3 regions of the Bradyrhizobium sp. 35 genome follow, and region 3 is predicted to be linked to each of the others. Evidence: predicted binding sites of a transcription regulator. Region 3 holds the regulator's gene; each other region holds the start of a gene.
The links. The regulator PhoB, encoded in region 3, activates phosphate uptake and scavenging genes when phosphate is short. The targets are predictions, from matches to a motif close to TGTCATNNANCTGTCAT.

Region 1 (5,279 bases), on a different contig from region 3:
GCCGCGCTTGCGAGCAGGCACACCGCGCCGCCAAGCGCGACGAGCCGCCAGTCGTGCTCCTCGGTGAGACAGTAGAGAACTTGATGCATTGCGGGCCCCTATCGACCCACACTTGAACCGACAGAGATGGACAGTCGGTAACCGGCTACGTGCCTGTTTCGGGGATGGTGAACGGAAGCTGTGTTCAATCGCTCGGATTGTTCATCCGCGCGAAGGCGCGCCGAGGCCGATCACGGCGGCGGCGAGCAGCAGCACGGCCGCCGACACGACCAGCGACAGGTGCAGGCCGGTCACAAACGCGCCTTCCGAGGCCACCAGCGAACCGAACAGCGCAACGCCGAGCACGCTGCCTGTCTGCCGCGTGGCGTTCAGGACGCCCGCCGCGATGCCGGAGCGTGCCTTCTCGACGCTGCCCAGCAAGGTCGAGGTCAGCGGCGGCACCAGCAGCCCAAGTCCGCTGCTGATCGCGATCATCTGCGCAAAGATCGCCCAATAGCTTGTGCCGGCCTCGATCCACAGCAGGCCGAGACAGCCGAGCGCCGAGACGCAGGCTCCGACGACGATGGTCGGGCACGGGCCGATACGCTCGGCGAGGCGCGGGGCCAGCAGATTGACCGGCAGCACCACCGCCATCATCGGCACGAAGGCGAGACCGGTCCACCACGCCGACAGGCCGTTGATCCTCTGGAAGTAAAGGCTGAGCACGAAGATCAACCCGTAAATCGCGACGTTCACGAGCAGGCCGACGAGCGCGGTCAGGCTGAACAGCCGGTGATCGAACAGGGACAGGGGCAGCATCGGCTGCGTCGCGCGGCTCTCGCGCCAGACGAACAGCACCGCCAGGAGAGCGGCTGAAGCGAACGCCGCGAGCACAGCCGGATGCTGCCAGCCAAGCGCGCCCCCCTCGATGATCGCGCCGGCGAGCGCCCCCAGCGCACCAATTGCCGCGAGCTGGCCGGGCAGATCGATCTCGCGTGAGGGCGCGCGCGTGGTCTCGGTCGCATAGCGCCAACTCAGCCAAAGGCCGATGAGGCCGATCGGAAGGTTGACGAGAAAGATCGCGCGCCAGCCGACCAGCGTGATCAGCGCGCCGCCGACGAAGGGGCCCGCGGTGAGCGCGAGGCTCGCACCGGCCGCCCAGATCGCGACGGCGCGGCCGCGCTCGCGGTCGTCCGGATAGGCATGATTGAGCAGGGCAAGAGAATTCGGCACCAGGATCGCCGCCGCCAGGCCCTGGACCAGCCGCGCCCCAATCAGCACGGTCGCATTGGGCGACAGCGCACAGGCGAGCGAGGCCGCGGTGAAGATTGCGAAGCCCGCCATGAAGACGCGCTTGGCGCCGATGCGGTCGCCGAGCGCGCCGGCCGTCAGGATGAAGGCGGCAAACGCAATGGTGTAGGCGCTGACAACCCATTGCAGCTCAGCGACGCCGCCGCCGAGCGTCTTGCCCATCGCGTCGAGCGCGGTGTTGACAATGGTGACGTCAAGTTGCACCACGCCATAACCAAGGCTCATCGCGGCAAGGGTGAGGGACGTTGCAAGCCGGGAGCCGGAATGCGGCACGCCGGCTTCGAAGGCTTCGTATCTTGCGGTGCTTACTCGCATGCTGCCATCTCGGTTGCAGCCCCATGCGAACGATACGCTTCCAGCCCCTCGTCCTGTTACGACAAGGATCGAATGATGGATGCGTGACGGATGCGTCATGTTCGAGCGTCGCGCGGATGGCCGCGCGACGCTCTATTCTGGCGACGCCTGGCCTCAGCTCGCAGCGCGCAGATTCACCTTGCTCTCGGCGATCGTGGTCAGCTTCTTGTCGGTGGCCTTCTCCTCCTCGAGCGTCTTGGCGAGCACGCTGGCGCAGTCGTTGCGGCCGAGTTGCTTGGCCCAGGCGATCAGGCTGCCGTAGCGGACGATCTCGTAATGCTCCGCCGCCTGTGCCGCGTTGATCAGCGCGGCGTCGAGCACCGCCTTGTCGGCGACTTCGCCGGCGGTCTCGTCGGCTTCCTCGATGATGCCGTCGATCGCGGGGCAATCAACCGCCTTCACCTGCGCACCGTGCATCTTGAACACTTCCTCGAGGCGCTTGACGTGCTCCCTGGTTTCTTCGAGGTGCGTCAAAAAGCCCTGCTTCAGCTGCGGATCGGTCGCCTTATCCGCCATTTTCGGCAGAGCCTTGGTGAGCTGCTGCTCGGCGTAATAGATGTCCTGGAGCTGATGCACGAACAGGTCGTTCATGGTTTTGATGTCTTTTGTGAACAATCCCATCGGTCCGATCCTCTCGGGTTGTGGGAACACGGAGGCACCGGCTTGCAGGAGAAGCCGGTTATTCCGCCATGTTCGATTGCTGATGCGGCACTAACCAGCGCACGGCATCGTCGTTCCAAAAAAGCCCTCATCTCTTGCGCTGGAACAATACCGGCCATGCAGGATCTGAGACTATGTCACGGACGGACGCGACCGATCCCCCGACTCATATGCTTAACGCGCGTCCGATGTGAACCGCGTATGACAAAGTGGCTGGTCCAAGGCAGAACCTATCCTTGTCAAGGGCTGCACAAGTCACTGTTTTTGCCTTAAATGAGCTACATCATGCCTAGCGATCCAAGCCCACATCGGGCACTGATCGCATCCGACCGGCCAATGTCTGGCCTGGTCGGTCTTGCCCCCCGCCGGGAGGATGAATGCACGGACTGCTGACCGCGCTGAAGCGCGGCTTCAAGAGATGGATCGGCTGGCGGCGACTCGGCGTTGCGGCGAGCGTCTTCATCATCGCGTTCGCGATCACCACACTGGTACGGACGCTGAAGGGCATCGACACCGGGGTCATCCTGACCGCGTTGACCGAGATCCCCCGCGGCAATATCGGGCTGGCGGCGATCTGCGTATGCTTCGCGTTCTGTACGCTGACCTTCTACGACTTTTTTGCACTGCGAACGATCGGCAAGAAGCACGTGCCTTATCGCATCGCAGCGCTCTCCAGCTTCACGTCCTATTCGATCGGCCACAATATCGGCGCCACCGTCTTCACCGGCGGCGCGATCCGCTTCCGGATCTATTCGGATTACGGGCTGAATGCGATCGACGTCGCAAAAATCTGCTTCCTGTCGGGCCTGACCTTCTGGCTCGGTAACATCTTCGTGCTCTCGATCGGCATGGCCATCCATCCGGATGCCGCTTCCTACATGGATCAGCTGCCGTCGTCGATCAACCGGCTGATTGCGATCGGCGGCCTCGCCTCGATCGGCGCCTATCTGGTCTGGCTGTGCATGGGCGAGAAGCGCCGCGAACTCGGCCAGAAGGGCTGGAAGGTGGTGCTGCCGTCAGCGCCGCTGACGCTGGTGCAGATCCTGATTGGCGTCGTCGATCTCGGATTCTGCGCGCTGGCGATGTACCTTCTGGTGCCGGCCACTCCGCAGATCGACTTCCTGTCGCTCTCCGTGGTGTTCATTTTGGCGACTTTGCTCGGCTTCGCCAGCCACGCCCCCGGCTCGCTCGGCGTGTTCGACGCCGCCATGCTGGTGGCGCTGCCCGAATTCGGCCGCGAGCAGCTTCTCGCCACGCTCCTCGTCTTCCGCATCCTCTATTTCGTGATCCCGTTCGGTCTTGCCATCTCCATCATGGGCGCACGCGAGCTCTGGATGAATGTGGTGGAGCCCTGGCAGGAGCGCCGACGGCTGGCGGAGGCCTGTGCGCAGGCCAACCTGCCCAAGCAGGTGGCAGCGATGGAGCGCGAGCGTTCGCTGCGGCAGGCCAGCAAACGCTGAGCGTGATCCGGAAAAGTGCGAAGTGGTTTTCCGAAAAGATCATGCTCCCACGATAGTCCGCTAGACGCCGGCCCGCAAAACCGTCAGACCAATGTTGCAGGCGGAGAGCAGCTCTCTTATTTCCGCCTCAACTTTGCCGTTGAAGACGCGGGCCATGATCCCTTTCTTCCATCGCCGTTTCCTCGCCGGTGCCCTGCTGCTCGCCGGGCTCCTCACCGCCTTCCCACCGGAGCGGGCGGCCGCGCAGGACGCGGGCGCCATGCAGATCAGCTGGGAGGTGCGCAACCGATTCCGGCTGTTCCGCGAGGAGCGCGACTTCCTGCTCCATGTCGAGAACGCGCGTAACCGCAGCATCCTCGCCGCCGAGCAATCGCTGGAGCTCCAGAGCGAGGGCCGCGGCTGGGCCCGCAACATGGTCAACCGGCTCTGCATCGACCTCCAGGGCCGGGTCAACCAGCCCTGCACCCGCGACAACACGAAGGAAAACTACCTCACCCCCATCGACCATCCCGTCACCGTGCGCCTCGCCGGCGCGGTGCCGGTCGGCTCCACCTGCGCCTGGTCGTTCGACGACGGCGACGGGCCGCAACAATCCACCTTCGACTGCGCCGAGCCGATCAATCTGCGGGTCCGCTACGGCAAACAGACGGTCGCGAGCGTCGATGTCTCCTCCGGCTCCGATCCGACCCAGCGGGTCCAGACCGAGATCCAGGTCCGCGACATCTTCGTCGCTGGCCTCGGAGACAGCATCGCCTCGGGTGAAGGCAATCCGGACCGGCCGCTGGCGCTGTCGGACGAAGGTTTTTGCTTCCGCTCCTATCTCGGCACCGCCGGCGCGCAGTATTACCGGCCGAGCCGAGCCGGCTTCAAGGGCGGCCGCGCCTGCGAAGCGCCGGATACGCTTGCCAACTGGCAGCGCTACAGCGCGCTCTGGTTCAACTCGCCTTGCCACCGATCGCTCTACAGCTACCAGGCCCGCACCGCGCTGGCGCTTGCGGTACGCTACACCCACGTCGCGGTGACCTTTCTGCCGCTCGCCTGCACCGGCGCCAGCATCAGCGACGGGCTGCTCGGCTCGCAACGCGCCCGCGAATGCCCGCCCGGCAAGACCGGGGTCTGCAACATCAGCGTGAACGCGCAGGTCGCCGAGTTGCGCGAGGCGCTGACCGCCGCCAGGAAACGCCAGCCCGAGCGCACGCTCGACCTCGTGCTGCTCTCGGTCGGCGCGAACGACGTCTATTTCTCCGGCCTCGTCGCCGACGTGATCGTCGAGACCGCAACCGAGCGCGCAATATTCCGCCGCTCCGGCGTGATGGCGAGCGTCGATGATTCCCGCGATGCGCTGGCGCGCGAGCTGCCGCAGAATTTCGTCAAGCTGCGCGAGGCGCTGAAGCCGCTGGTCGGCGGCGACCTCTCGCATGTGGTCTACGTCTCCTATGCCAACCCGGCGCTCGCCGATGGCGGCGTGCCCTGCCGCGGCGGCCGCGCCGGCTTCGACATTCATCCGTCCTTCAA
Region 2 (5,279 bases), on a different contig from region 3:
TCCGACTTGGCGTCGAGCGTTGCTTTCAGCTTTTCCGCGCTGGCCGAACCCGCAAAAGCAACGGCGCCAAGCACTGACATGGCGATGACGATCTTGTTCATGATTTTTCTCCCTGCTGAACCCGTTTGGGCTGCCAAACTTCCAACAGCCGGCATTGCAGTTTATTCCCGTTTCAGGCCGCGGTGGGCTAAATTCTTCGTGGCTGGAGCCGCGAGGACATCGGTCATAAGCTTCGCCGCGATGACGAAAGGACCGCATGTTGCGACGAACAATCTCCGTGGCGCTGCTCGCCGCACTCGCCACAGCCGGCGTCTATTGGTGGCTCAGCGCGCCGGTGGGGGCGGCCGTCGGCACCGCGCCTGCCCGCGTCCCTGATCTTGCCAATGGCCAGGTGATGTTCAACGCCGGCGGCTGCGCCTCATGCCATGCCGTCCCCGACCAGCCCGATCGTCTCAGGCTCGGCGGCGGCGTCGCGATCAAGTCGCCGTTCGGAACGTTCTACGCGCCGAACATCTCGTCCGATCCGACCGATGGCATCGGCAAATGGAACGATGCCGAATTCGTCAATGCGGTGATGCACGGGGTCTCGCCGGACGGAGGGCATTATTTTCCGGCCTTTCCCTATACGTCCTATCAGCACGCCAGGCGCGAGGACGTGCTCGATCTCTTTGCGTACCTGAAAACGCTGCCGGCCGTCGCAGGCAAGGTGCGCGACCACGATGTGCGCTTTCCGTTCAACATCCGGCGTAACGTCGGCATTTGGAAATTCTTATTTCTGGACGACAAGCCCTTCGTCCCCGACAGCGCGAAGTCACCGCAGTGGAATCGCGGCGCCTATCTCGTCAACAGTTTTGGCCATTGCGCGGAATGCCACAGCCCGCGCAACGCGCTTGGCGGCATCACCGCCGCACAACGCTTCGCTGGAGGCCCCAATCCGGAAGGCGAGGGATGGGTGCCCAACATCACCCAGAAGGGCCTTGGCGAGTGGAGCGCGAAGGATATTGCCTATTTCCTGAAGACCGGCGAATTGCCCGACGGCGACAGCGTCGGCGGCGCGATGACGCGGGTGATCAAGAACACCTCGCAACTGCCGGACGACGATCTCGCGGCGATGGCGGACTATCTCAAATCGCTGCCGCCGGTGGACGGTCCGCCGCGTCCCAAGCGCAAGGAGGGCGGCACCTGATCGGGCCTGCCCTTTTTCGGACGGTCAACTCGCGCCAAACGCCTTGAAGGTGATGATGGTGAGGGTGTCCTGGATGCCGGGCAGCACCTGCACCTTCTCGTTGACGAAGTGGCCGATATCGGTGTCGTTGTCGACGTAAAACTTCACCAGCAGGTCGTATTGCCCGGCCGTGGAATAGATCTCGGAGGCGATCTCGGCTTCGGCAAGCGCATTGGCGACCACATAGGATTGGCCGAGCTTGCATTTGATCTGGACGAAAAAGGGAACCATCGCGGTCACTCCGAAAGCATATCTGACGGCTAATAGGCCAAACCCGGCCGGATTTAGCAAGCGAACTTGCTGGGCTGGGAGAGGCGCGCTAGGACGGGCCATGGCTTCGAAAACGCTGAAGAGCGCCCCATGACGACACCCGTAGCGCTGACCATTGCCGGCTCCGATTCGAGCGGCGGCGCCGGCATCCAGGCCGACCTGAAGACCTTTGCCGCGCTCGGCGTTTTTGGCGCTTCTGCCATCACGGCGCTGACGGCGCAGAACACCCGCGGCGTCACCGGCATTCACGCCGTGCCCGCCGAATTCGTCACCGCGCAGATCGACGCGGTGTTTTCCGATCTCGAGGTCGGCGCGGTCAAGATCGGCATGGTGGCGCAAGCCGCCAGCATCGATGCGATCGCGGCCGCGCTGTCGCGCTGGGCGCCCGAGCGTATCGTGCTCGATCCCGTGATGGTGGCGACGTCGGGCGATCGCCTGCTCGCGTCCGATGCCGTCGATGCTCTGCGCAGCAAGCTGATGCCGCTGGCCTCGGTGATCACACCCAATCTGCCCGAGGCCGCGGCTCTGCTCGACGAGCCGGTCGCGGCCAGCGAGGCCGAGATCGAAAGCCAGGGGCGCCGGCTGCTGGCGCTCGGCTGTCGTGCGGTCCTGATCAAGGGCGGCCACGGCGAGGGCGCCGAGAGTATCGATTATCTCGTCGATGCCAGCACCACGATCGCGCTCGCCGCGCCGCGCGTTGCCACAAGCAACACCCATGGCACCGGCTGCTCGCTGTCCTCGGCGGTCGCCGCAGGGCTCGCCAGAGGCGAGGATCTCGAGCGCGCCGTGCGCAACGCCAAGACCTGGATCAGCGCGGCGATCGCCGCCGCCGACCGCTTCAGCGTCGGCCACGGACACGGCCCGATCCATCATTTCCATAAATTTTACTGACCGCCGGTCGCGAGCGCGCCACCGCTAGTCCCTCCCGCCATGCAGCTCCGGGTTCTTGCGGAGGGCGCTGCGACGCCATGTCGCCTGATTGTCGCATGCGACTGATATTCGCGGGTGGGCGAGGCAAGCGCGATTCGTATCCTAAGGTGCCTCAAAGGTTCAATTGGTCATCCCCCTGTCACGGGACATTGTTACAGGCTGGCGCATGGGAAGTTACGATGTGAGTGACGAGAGCCCGGAGCGGCGCTTTCGCACGTTGTTCATCTCCGACGTTCATCTCGGAGCCCGCGGTTCTCAAGCCGATCTTCTGCTCGATTTCCTGCGTTTCCATGATGCCGACACGATCTATCTCGTCGGCGATATCGTCGACGGCTGGGCGCTGAAATCGAGCTGGCATTGGCCGCAATCGCATAACGACCTCGTCCAGAAGCTTTTGCGCAAGGCGCGCAAGGGCGCCAAGGTCATCTACATCCCCGGCAATCACGACGAGTTCCTGCGCAACTATTACGGCACGCATTTCGGCGGCATCGACGTGGTCGAGAACACCGTCCACACCGGCGCGGACGGCAAGCGCTATCTCGTCATCCACGGCGACATCTTCGACCTCGTGGTGCAGAACGCACGCTGGCTCGCCCATCTCGGCGACAAGGCCTACGACTTCGCGATCCAGCTCAATCGCTTCGTCAACTTCTTTAGGCGCATGTTCAAGGTGCCCTATTGGTCGCTGTCGCAATGGGCCAAGCAGAAGGTCAAGAACGCGGTCAACTATATCGGCGCGTTCGAGCAGGCGCTCGCCGCCGAAGCGCGGCGCCACGACGCCGACGGCGTGATCTGCGGCCACATCCACTACGCGGTGATCCGCGACGAGGGCGGCATCCGCTACATGAATTGCGGCGACTGGGTCGAGAGCTGCACGGCACTGGTCGAGCACGACGAGGGCCATTTCGAGATCATCACCTGGGCGAACCAGGCCGAGAAGCCGGCACAGGTCCCGCAGATCGCAGCCAAAGCCGCATGACAAGGGCAGCCTGATGCGCATCCTGGTCGCGACCGACGCCTGGCACCCGCAAGTCAACGGTGTGGTTCGGACGCTGACCAAGCTTGCCGACGCCGCCAAAAGTCTCGACGTCGAATTCTCGTTCCTGACGCCGCAATGGTTCCGCACCTTTGCGATGCCGAGCTATCGGGACGTGCGGGTGGCCATGCCGCGCCCGGGCAGAATCGCGAAGCTGATCGAAGAGGCGCGCCCGGACAGCATCCACATCGCGACGGAGGGGCCGATCGGCCTGATGGTCCGCCGCTATTGCCGGCAGCGCAAGCTGCCCTTCACGACCAGCTTCCACACCCGCTTTCCCGAATATGTCCGCGCCCGCGTGCCGGTGCCGGGCTCGCTGATCTGGCGGGCGCTGCGCCGATTTCACAGCCCCAGCCGCGCCGTGATGGCGGCAACGCCGGCGCTCGCCAGCGAGCTGACCGAGCGCGGCTTCCACAATGTCGTGCTGTGGCCTCGCGGCGTCGACACCCATTTGTTCCATCCCCGAGCGATCGATCTCTGCCTGCCGGCGCCGGTGTTCCTCTCGGTCGGCCGCGTCGCGGTGGAGAAGAATCTCGAGGCATTCCTCGACCTCGAGCTGCCCGGCACCAAGGTGATCGTAGGTGACGGCCCGGCGCGTGTCGCGCTGGAGGAGGCCTATCCGGACGCGATCTTCCTCGGCGAAAAGCACGGCGAGGAGCTGGCGGACATCTATGCTGCGGCCGACGTCTTCGTATTTCCGAGCAAGACCGACACGTTCGGCCTGGTCCTGCTCGAAGCGCTGGCGAGCGGCCTGCCGGTCGCGGCCTTCCCGGTGAAGGGCCCCCGCGACGTGATCGGCGATGCGCCGGTTGGCGCGCTCGATCACGATCTGCGCAGCGCCTGCTTTGCCGCGCTCGACATCTCCCGGCAGGACTGCGTGGAATTCGCCGCCAACTACACCTGGGAGGCCTCGGCCCGGGCTTTTATCGACAGCATTTTGGCCGTCGGCGCGGTGCTGCCCGGCCGAAACGGGGCAGAGCCGGCGCGATTCGTCGCCTGAGAGCCCAAAGCCTCGCGCGGAGATGCCTTGCCCGCGCCTCATCCGGCGCGATAACATTCAGGCATGACAGAACAGCTTCTCCCGATCGGCCCTGCCGATATCGACGCCGCAGCACGCGTAATCGCACCCTTCGCCGTCCGCACCCCGCTGTTGTCCTTTCCCGTGCTCAACGAGCGTGTCGGTGCAAAGGTCTATCTCAAGCCGGAGATGCTCCAGCGCACCGGCTCGTTCAAGTTTCGCGGTGCCTTCAACAAGGTCGCCTCGATCCCGCAGGACAAGCGCGCCGGCGGCGTGGTCGCGTTCTCCTCCGGCAACCACGCCCAGGGCGTGGCGGCGGCGGCAAAGATCCTCGACATGCAGGCGACCATCGTGATGCCCGCGGATGCGCCGTTGTCAAAGCGCGAGCGTACCAAATCCTACGGTGCCGAGGTCGTGCTGTACGACCGCGACCGCGACGACCGCGAGGCGATCTCGCGCGGCATCGCCGAGAAGCGCGGCGCGACGCTGGTCAGGCCCTATGACGATCCCTTCGTGATCGCCGGTCAAGGCACCGCCGGCCGCGAGATCGCCGAGGACATGGCGGCGCTCGGTCTCAGCCCCGACATCGTGGTCGCCCCAGCCTCCGGCGGCGGCCTGATCGCCGGCGTTGCAACGGCTGTGAAGGCGCGTTTTCCGCTGGCCGAGATCGTGGTGGCCGAGCCCGACGCGTTCGACGATCACGGCCTGTCGCTGACCGCGGGCCACCGCGAGCCGCACGCACCCGCCGGCCGCACCATCTGCGATGCGCTGATGGCCCTGATCCCCGGCGAGATGACCTT
Region 3 (5,279 bases):
ATGGTCATGGCGAGATGGCCGTGGCCCAGCAGCGCGCCGGAATGCGTGCCAGTATCTTTGGCCTCGCCGAGTCGCGCGGCGTCGTAGCGCGCATAGGCGCGCAGGCGATCCGGCGCCTGATAGTCCACGACCAGGAACGACACCGGACCGTCGGTCTGGGCCTGGAGAATGAAGCGGCCCTCGAACTTCAGCGAGGAGCCAAGCAGCGTGGTCAGCACGATGGCCTCGCCGAGCAGCTTGCCGACCGGCGCGGGATAATCGTGCTTGGTCAGGATTTCGTCGAGCGCCGGACCAAGCCGCACCAGCCGACCGCGCACATCGAGCGCGTCGACCTCGTAAGGCAGCACGGCGTCATCGATCGGAACCGCGGATGGCGCGCGAACCGGGCCTTCAGGCCCGGTTTTCATATCAGGGGATTGGGAAACCATGGCGCTTTATCTGGGGTCGGAAGGCGGAATTGGAAGGGGTGAGGGCTGCATCCAGAATGCAGCACGGATCGTACGCAAGCACGGCAAATTCGGTGTCGTCCTGGCGAAGGCCAGGACGACGATGAAGACCTACTTCGCCGGCACGGCGGATACCGGCCCGGATTACTTCACCGCGTCGAAGCACCAGGCCAGAATGCCCTTTTGCGCGTGCAGGCGGTTTTCGGCCTCGTCGAACACGACGGATTGTGGACCGTCGATCACCTCGTCGGTGACCTCCTCGCCGCGATGGGCGGGCAGGCAGTGCATGAATAGCGCATCCGGCTTGGCAAGCGACATCAGCTGCGCATTGACCTGATAGGGCTTGAGCACGTTGTGGCGGTGCTTGCCTTCCTTGTCGCCCATCGACACCCAGGTGTCGGTCACGACACAATCGGCGCCGCGCACGGCGGCTTCGGCATCCGTGCCGAGCATGATCGGCGCGCCGGTCGCCTTGATGAAGTCGCGCATCGCCTTTTTCGGCGCGAGTTCCGGAGGCGTCGCGACATTGAGCTGGAACTTGAAGCGCTCGGCGGCGTGCGCCCAGGAGGCGAGCACGTTGTTGTCGTCGCCGGTCCAGGCCACGGTCTTGCCCTCGATCGGGCCGCGATGTTCCTCGTAGGTCATGAGGTCCGCCATCACCTGGCAGGGATGCGAGCGGCGCGTCAGGCCGTTGATGACGGGCACGGTGGCGTTCGCTGCAAGCTCCAGCAGGGCATCGTGATTGAGGATGCGGATCATGATGGCGTCGACATAGCGCGACAGCACGCGCGCGGTGTCGGCGATGGTCTCGCCGCGGCCGAGCTGCATTTCGGCGCCGGTGAGCATGATGGGCTCGCCGCCGAGCTGGCGCATGGCGACGTCGAAAGACACCCGCGTCCGCGTCGAGGGGCGCTCGAAGATCATCGCCAGGGTCTTGCCTTCGAGCGGCCTGACCGGCTGATGCGCCTTCTGCTTCGCCTTCATCGCGGAGGACGCAGCGAGCATGCGCTTGAGCTCCGACAGCGGCAGCTCGTTGATATCGAGGAAGTGCTTCGGTGTTTTATCGGGCGACTTGCTCATCAGCTTGCCGCCCGCTTGTTGCCGGACAACGCGGTGCAGGCGCGCTCGAGCCGCCCGACGCTGTCCTCGATCTCGGCTTCGGTGACGATCAAAGGCGGCAGGAAACGCACGACATTGTCGCCGGCACCGACGGTGAGCAGCTTTTGGTCGCGCAAGGCTGCAACGAGATCGCCGGAGGGCACCACGGCCTTGATGCCGATCAGGAGGCCCTCGCCGCGCACTTCGCTGACGACATCGCCGTGACGGTCGATCACGGAGGCGAGCTTCTGCTTGAGCAGCAGCGACATCCTCTGCACGTGGTCGAAGAAGCCGGGCTTGAGCATGACGTCGAGCACGGCGTTCGCAGCCGCGATCGCGAGCGGATTGCCCCCGAAGGTCGAGCCGTGCGAGCCCGGCGTCATGCCGGACGCCGCTTCGGCGGTCGCAAGGCAGGCGCCGATCGGGAAGCCGCCGCCGAGCGCCTTGGCCAGCGACATCACGTCGGGTTCGACGCCAAGGCGGCGGTACGCGAACAGATCGCCGGTGCGGCCCATGCCGGTCTGCACCTCGTCGAAGGCGAGCAACAGACCCTTCTCGTCGCAGAGCTGGCGCAACGCCCTCAGGAAGGCGGGCGTTGCCGAACGCACACCGCCCTCGCCCTGGATCGGCTCGATCAGGATGCCGGCGGTCTGCGGACCGATTGCCTTTTTCACGGCATCGAGATCGCCATGCGCAACCTGGTCGAAGCCCTCCATCGGAGGGCCGAAACCTTCGAGATATTTTGCCGATCCCGTTGCGGCCAGCGTCGCCAGCGTGCGGCCATGGAAGGCGCCTTCGAAGGTGATCATGCGATAGCGGTCGGGATGACCCTTTGCGGCGTGATAACGGCGCACGACCTTGATCACGCATTCCAGCGCTTCGGCGCCGGAATTGCAGAAGAACACGAAATCCGCGAAACTTTCATTGCACAGGCGCGCGGCGAGCTTTTCGCCGTCCGGGCTCTGGAACAGATTCGACATGTGCCAGAGCTTGGTGGCCTGCTCCTGCAACGCCGCGACCAGCGCCGGATGGGCATGGCCGAGCGCATTCACCGCCACCCCGGAGGTGAAATCGAGATAGCGCTCGCCATTGGTCGCGATCAGCCAGCAGCCTTCGCCACGCTCGAAACCAAGGTCGGACCTGGCGAAAACGGGGAGCAAATGCGGCGCTGCGCTGTTAGTCATGATGGTCACTTGAATGTTGCGGACGGAGTGAGCGTGCATTGCGCAACGCACCATCGACCGGCCCGGAAAACGAAACGTGCCGCCTCTTGAGGGCGGCACGTGCGACTATCTTAGGCCTGGTGAAACGGGTGTCAATGCCGCCCGGAAAGCCTCGCGAAACGCTGAATCCGTAGTCTTGCGGTGCCGATTTTGCGGGATTTGGCCACGGAACATGTGGAAGCGAGTCGGCGGACTCTTGCGCGGGAGTCACGCCATATTGTAGCGTTTGGATTGTCAGATACGACATCTCGTGCAGTGGTTCTGATCTTTAAGTCCTTATGTACCGGCGTAAACGTTCGGGCGTTCAAGACGCGCCCGGCGAGCCTTAAGGGATTCTGGCGGCACGGGTTTTTGAAGGCTTAGGCATTCGCTGCGAGGCCCCAGGATGGCTGGCGCGCAGCGAGGGAAAGGGTGCAATGACGGTTTTGACCTGGTCCGATGATCGCGTCGAGCAGCTGAAAAAGCTCTGGGAGGCCGGACTTTCGGCCAGCCAGATCGCGGCGGAGCTCGGCAATGTGACCCGCAATGCCGTGATCGGCAAAGTGCACAGGCTCGGCCTTTCGGGCCGCGCCAAGAGCCCATCATCGGCAGCGCCGCGGCCGCGCAAGGCGCGCCCCGCGCAGCACATGATGCGGGTGAGCCGCCCGATCTCGCGCGGCAACACCGCGCTGGCGCAGGCCTTCGAGGTCGAGGCTGAGCCGGATCCGGTCACCTACGACAACGTGGTGCCGATGAGCCAGCGGCTGTCGCTGCTGGAATTGAACGAGGCGACCTGCCACTGGCCGGTCGGCGATCCCTCGACCCCGGACTTCTTCTTCTGCGGTGGAAGGGCGCTGTCCGGACTGCCCTATTGCGCCCAGCACTCGCGCGTTGCGTACCAGCCCGCGTCGGATCGGCGCCGCGCACCGGTAAAGCCGGGTCCCCGTTAGTCGTCACGCGAAGACAGTTCAACAATTTCAGTGTCGTCCCGGCCTAGTGCGCAATTGCGCACGGGGGGCCGGGACCCATACTCCGAGCACGCAATAATCGTGCGGAAGGGGTCACTCCGAGTCTTCGCCAAACCACGTTCGGTGGTTATGGGTCCCGGATCAGCGCTCGCTTCGCTCGCTTGTCCGGGACGACGGCTGAGAATGCAGGGACAGCTCGCCAACAAACAAGCCTGCAACCCTACACCTGCTCCGCCTTCGCGAAGCGATCATCCAGCGCGTAGCCGGCGCCGCGGACGGTGCGGATCGGGTCCTGCTCGCGGCCGAGATTGAGCAGCTTGCGCAGGCGGCCGATATGCACGTCGACGGTGCGCTCGTCGATATAGATGTCGCGGCCCCAGACGCTGTCGAGCAGCTGCTCGCGCGAGAACACCCGTCCCGGATGCTCCAGGAAGAACTCCAGCAGGCGATATTCGGTCGGACCGAGATCGATCGGCCGGCCCGAGCGCGCCACGCGGCGCTTGTCACGGTCGAGCTCGATGTCGCCAAAAGCAAGGACGGTGGCGAGGCGCTCCGGGCTCGCGCGCCGCAGCAGGCCTTTCACGCGCGCCAGCAGCTCCGGCACCGAGAACGGCTTGACGATGTAATCGTCGGCGCCGGTCGCAAGACCCCGCACCCGCTCGCTCTCCTCGCCGCGCGCGGTGAGCATGATGATCGGGAGCTGCTTGGTCTCGGGACGGGTGCGAAGCCGCCGGCACAATTCGATGCCTGACAGGCCCGGCAGCATCCAGTCGAGCACGATCAGATCGGGGATGTGCTCCTTGAGGCGGGTGTCGGCGTCGTCGCCGCGCATCACCGTCTCGACGTCATAGCCGTCGCCTTCGAGGTTGTAGCGGAGAAGCTCGGTCAGGGCTTCCTCGTCCTCAACCACCATAATGCGTGCGCCCATCGGGTCGTCGCTCCTTAAGTCTTCAGGTGTTCGGTACCGTGTTGGCAAAGGTCGTCATGTCGCCCTTCGGCCGCTTGTCGGTGATCGCCTGGCCCTCGATCATGTAGAACACGGTCTCGGCGATATTGGTGGCGTGGTCGCCGATCCGCTCGATGTTCTTGGCGCAGAACATCAGATGGATGCAGAACGAGATATTGCGCGGATCCTCCATCATGTAGGTGAGGAGTTCGCGGAACAGCGAGGTGCAGATGGCGTCGACTTCCTCGTCGCCCTTCCACACCGCCATCGCCGCCGGCAAATCATGCGCGGCATAGGCGTCCAGCACCGACTTGACCTGCTGCTGCACGAGGTCGGTCATGTGCTCGAGGCCGCGGAACAGCTTGAGCGGATGGAAGTCCGTCTCCAGCGCCGCGACGCGCTTGCCCATGTTCTTGGCGAGGTCGCCGATGCGCTCGAGATCGGTCGCGACGCGCATGGCGCCGACGATCTCGCGCAGATCGACCGCCATCGGCTGGCGGCGGGCGATGGTGAGCACCGCACGCTCCTCGATGCGCTTCTGCAGCGCGTCGAGCTCGGTGTCGATGGCGACGACGCGCTGGCCGAGCGGGACGTCGCGGCGGATCAGCGCGTCGACGGA

Region 1: IVB36_RS17580 (YbhN family protein) is a predicted target of PhoB. The motif match lies at 2,495-2,511, and genes of this name have one in related genera.
Region 2: IVB36_RS17435 (UDP-2,3-diacylglucosamine diphosphatase) is a predicted target of PhoB. The motif match lies at 2,552-2,568, and genes of this name have one in related genera.

The regions. Positions count from the first base shown of each region.
Region 1 covers NZ_JADPJC010000080.1:298,497-303,775, reverse strand. Annotated here, with positions in the region: gene IVB36_RS17595 (EAL domain-containing protein) at 1-89, opposite strand, end outside; gene IVB36_RS17590 (MFS transporter) at 202-1,605, opposite strand; gene IVB36_RS17585 (ferritin-like domain-containing protein) at 1,759-2,265, opposite strand; gene IVB36_RS17580 (YbhN family protein) at 2,682-3,764, shown strand; gene IVB36_RS17575 (hypothetical protein) at 3,919-5,279, shown strand, end outside.
Region 2 covers NZ_JADPJC010000080.1:262,953-268,231, forward strand. Annotated here, with positions in the region: gene IVB36_RS17415 (CHRD domain-containing protein) at 1-101, opposite strand, end outside; gene IVB36_RS17420 (cytochrome c) at 257-1,186, shown strand; gene IVB36_RS17425 (Lrp/AsnC family transcriptional regulator) at 1,211-1,456, opposite strand; gene thiD (bifunctional hydroxymethylpyrimidine kinase/phosphomethylpyrimidine kinase) at 1,586-2,386, shown strand; gene IVB36_RS17435 (UDP-2,3-diacylglucosamine diphosphatase) at 2,592-3,404, shown strand; gene IVB36_RS17440 (glycosyltransferase family 1 protein) at 3,418-4,461, shown strand; gene IVB36_RS17445 (threonine/serine dehydratase) at 4,525-5,279, shown strand, end outside.
Region 3 covers NZ_JADPJC010000144.1:154,205-159,483, forward strand. Annotated here, with positions in the region: gene IVB36_RS29465 (Hsp33 family molecular chaperone) at 1-428, opposite strand, end outside; gene argF (ornithine carbamoyltransferase) at 591-1,526, opposite strand; gene IVB36_RS29475 (aspartate aminotransferase family protein) at 1,526-2,728, opposite strand; gene IVB36_RS29480 (GcrA family cell cycle regulator) at 3,184-3,696, shown strand; gene phoB (phosphate regulon transcriptional regulator PhoB) at 3,935-4,642, opposite strand; gene phoU (phosphate signaling complex protein PhoU) at 4,665-5,279, opposite strand, start outside.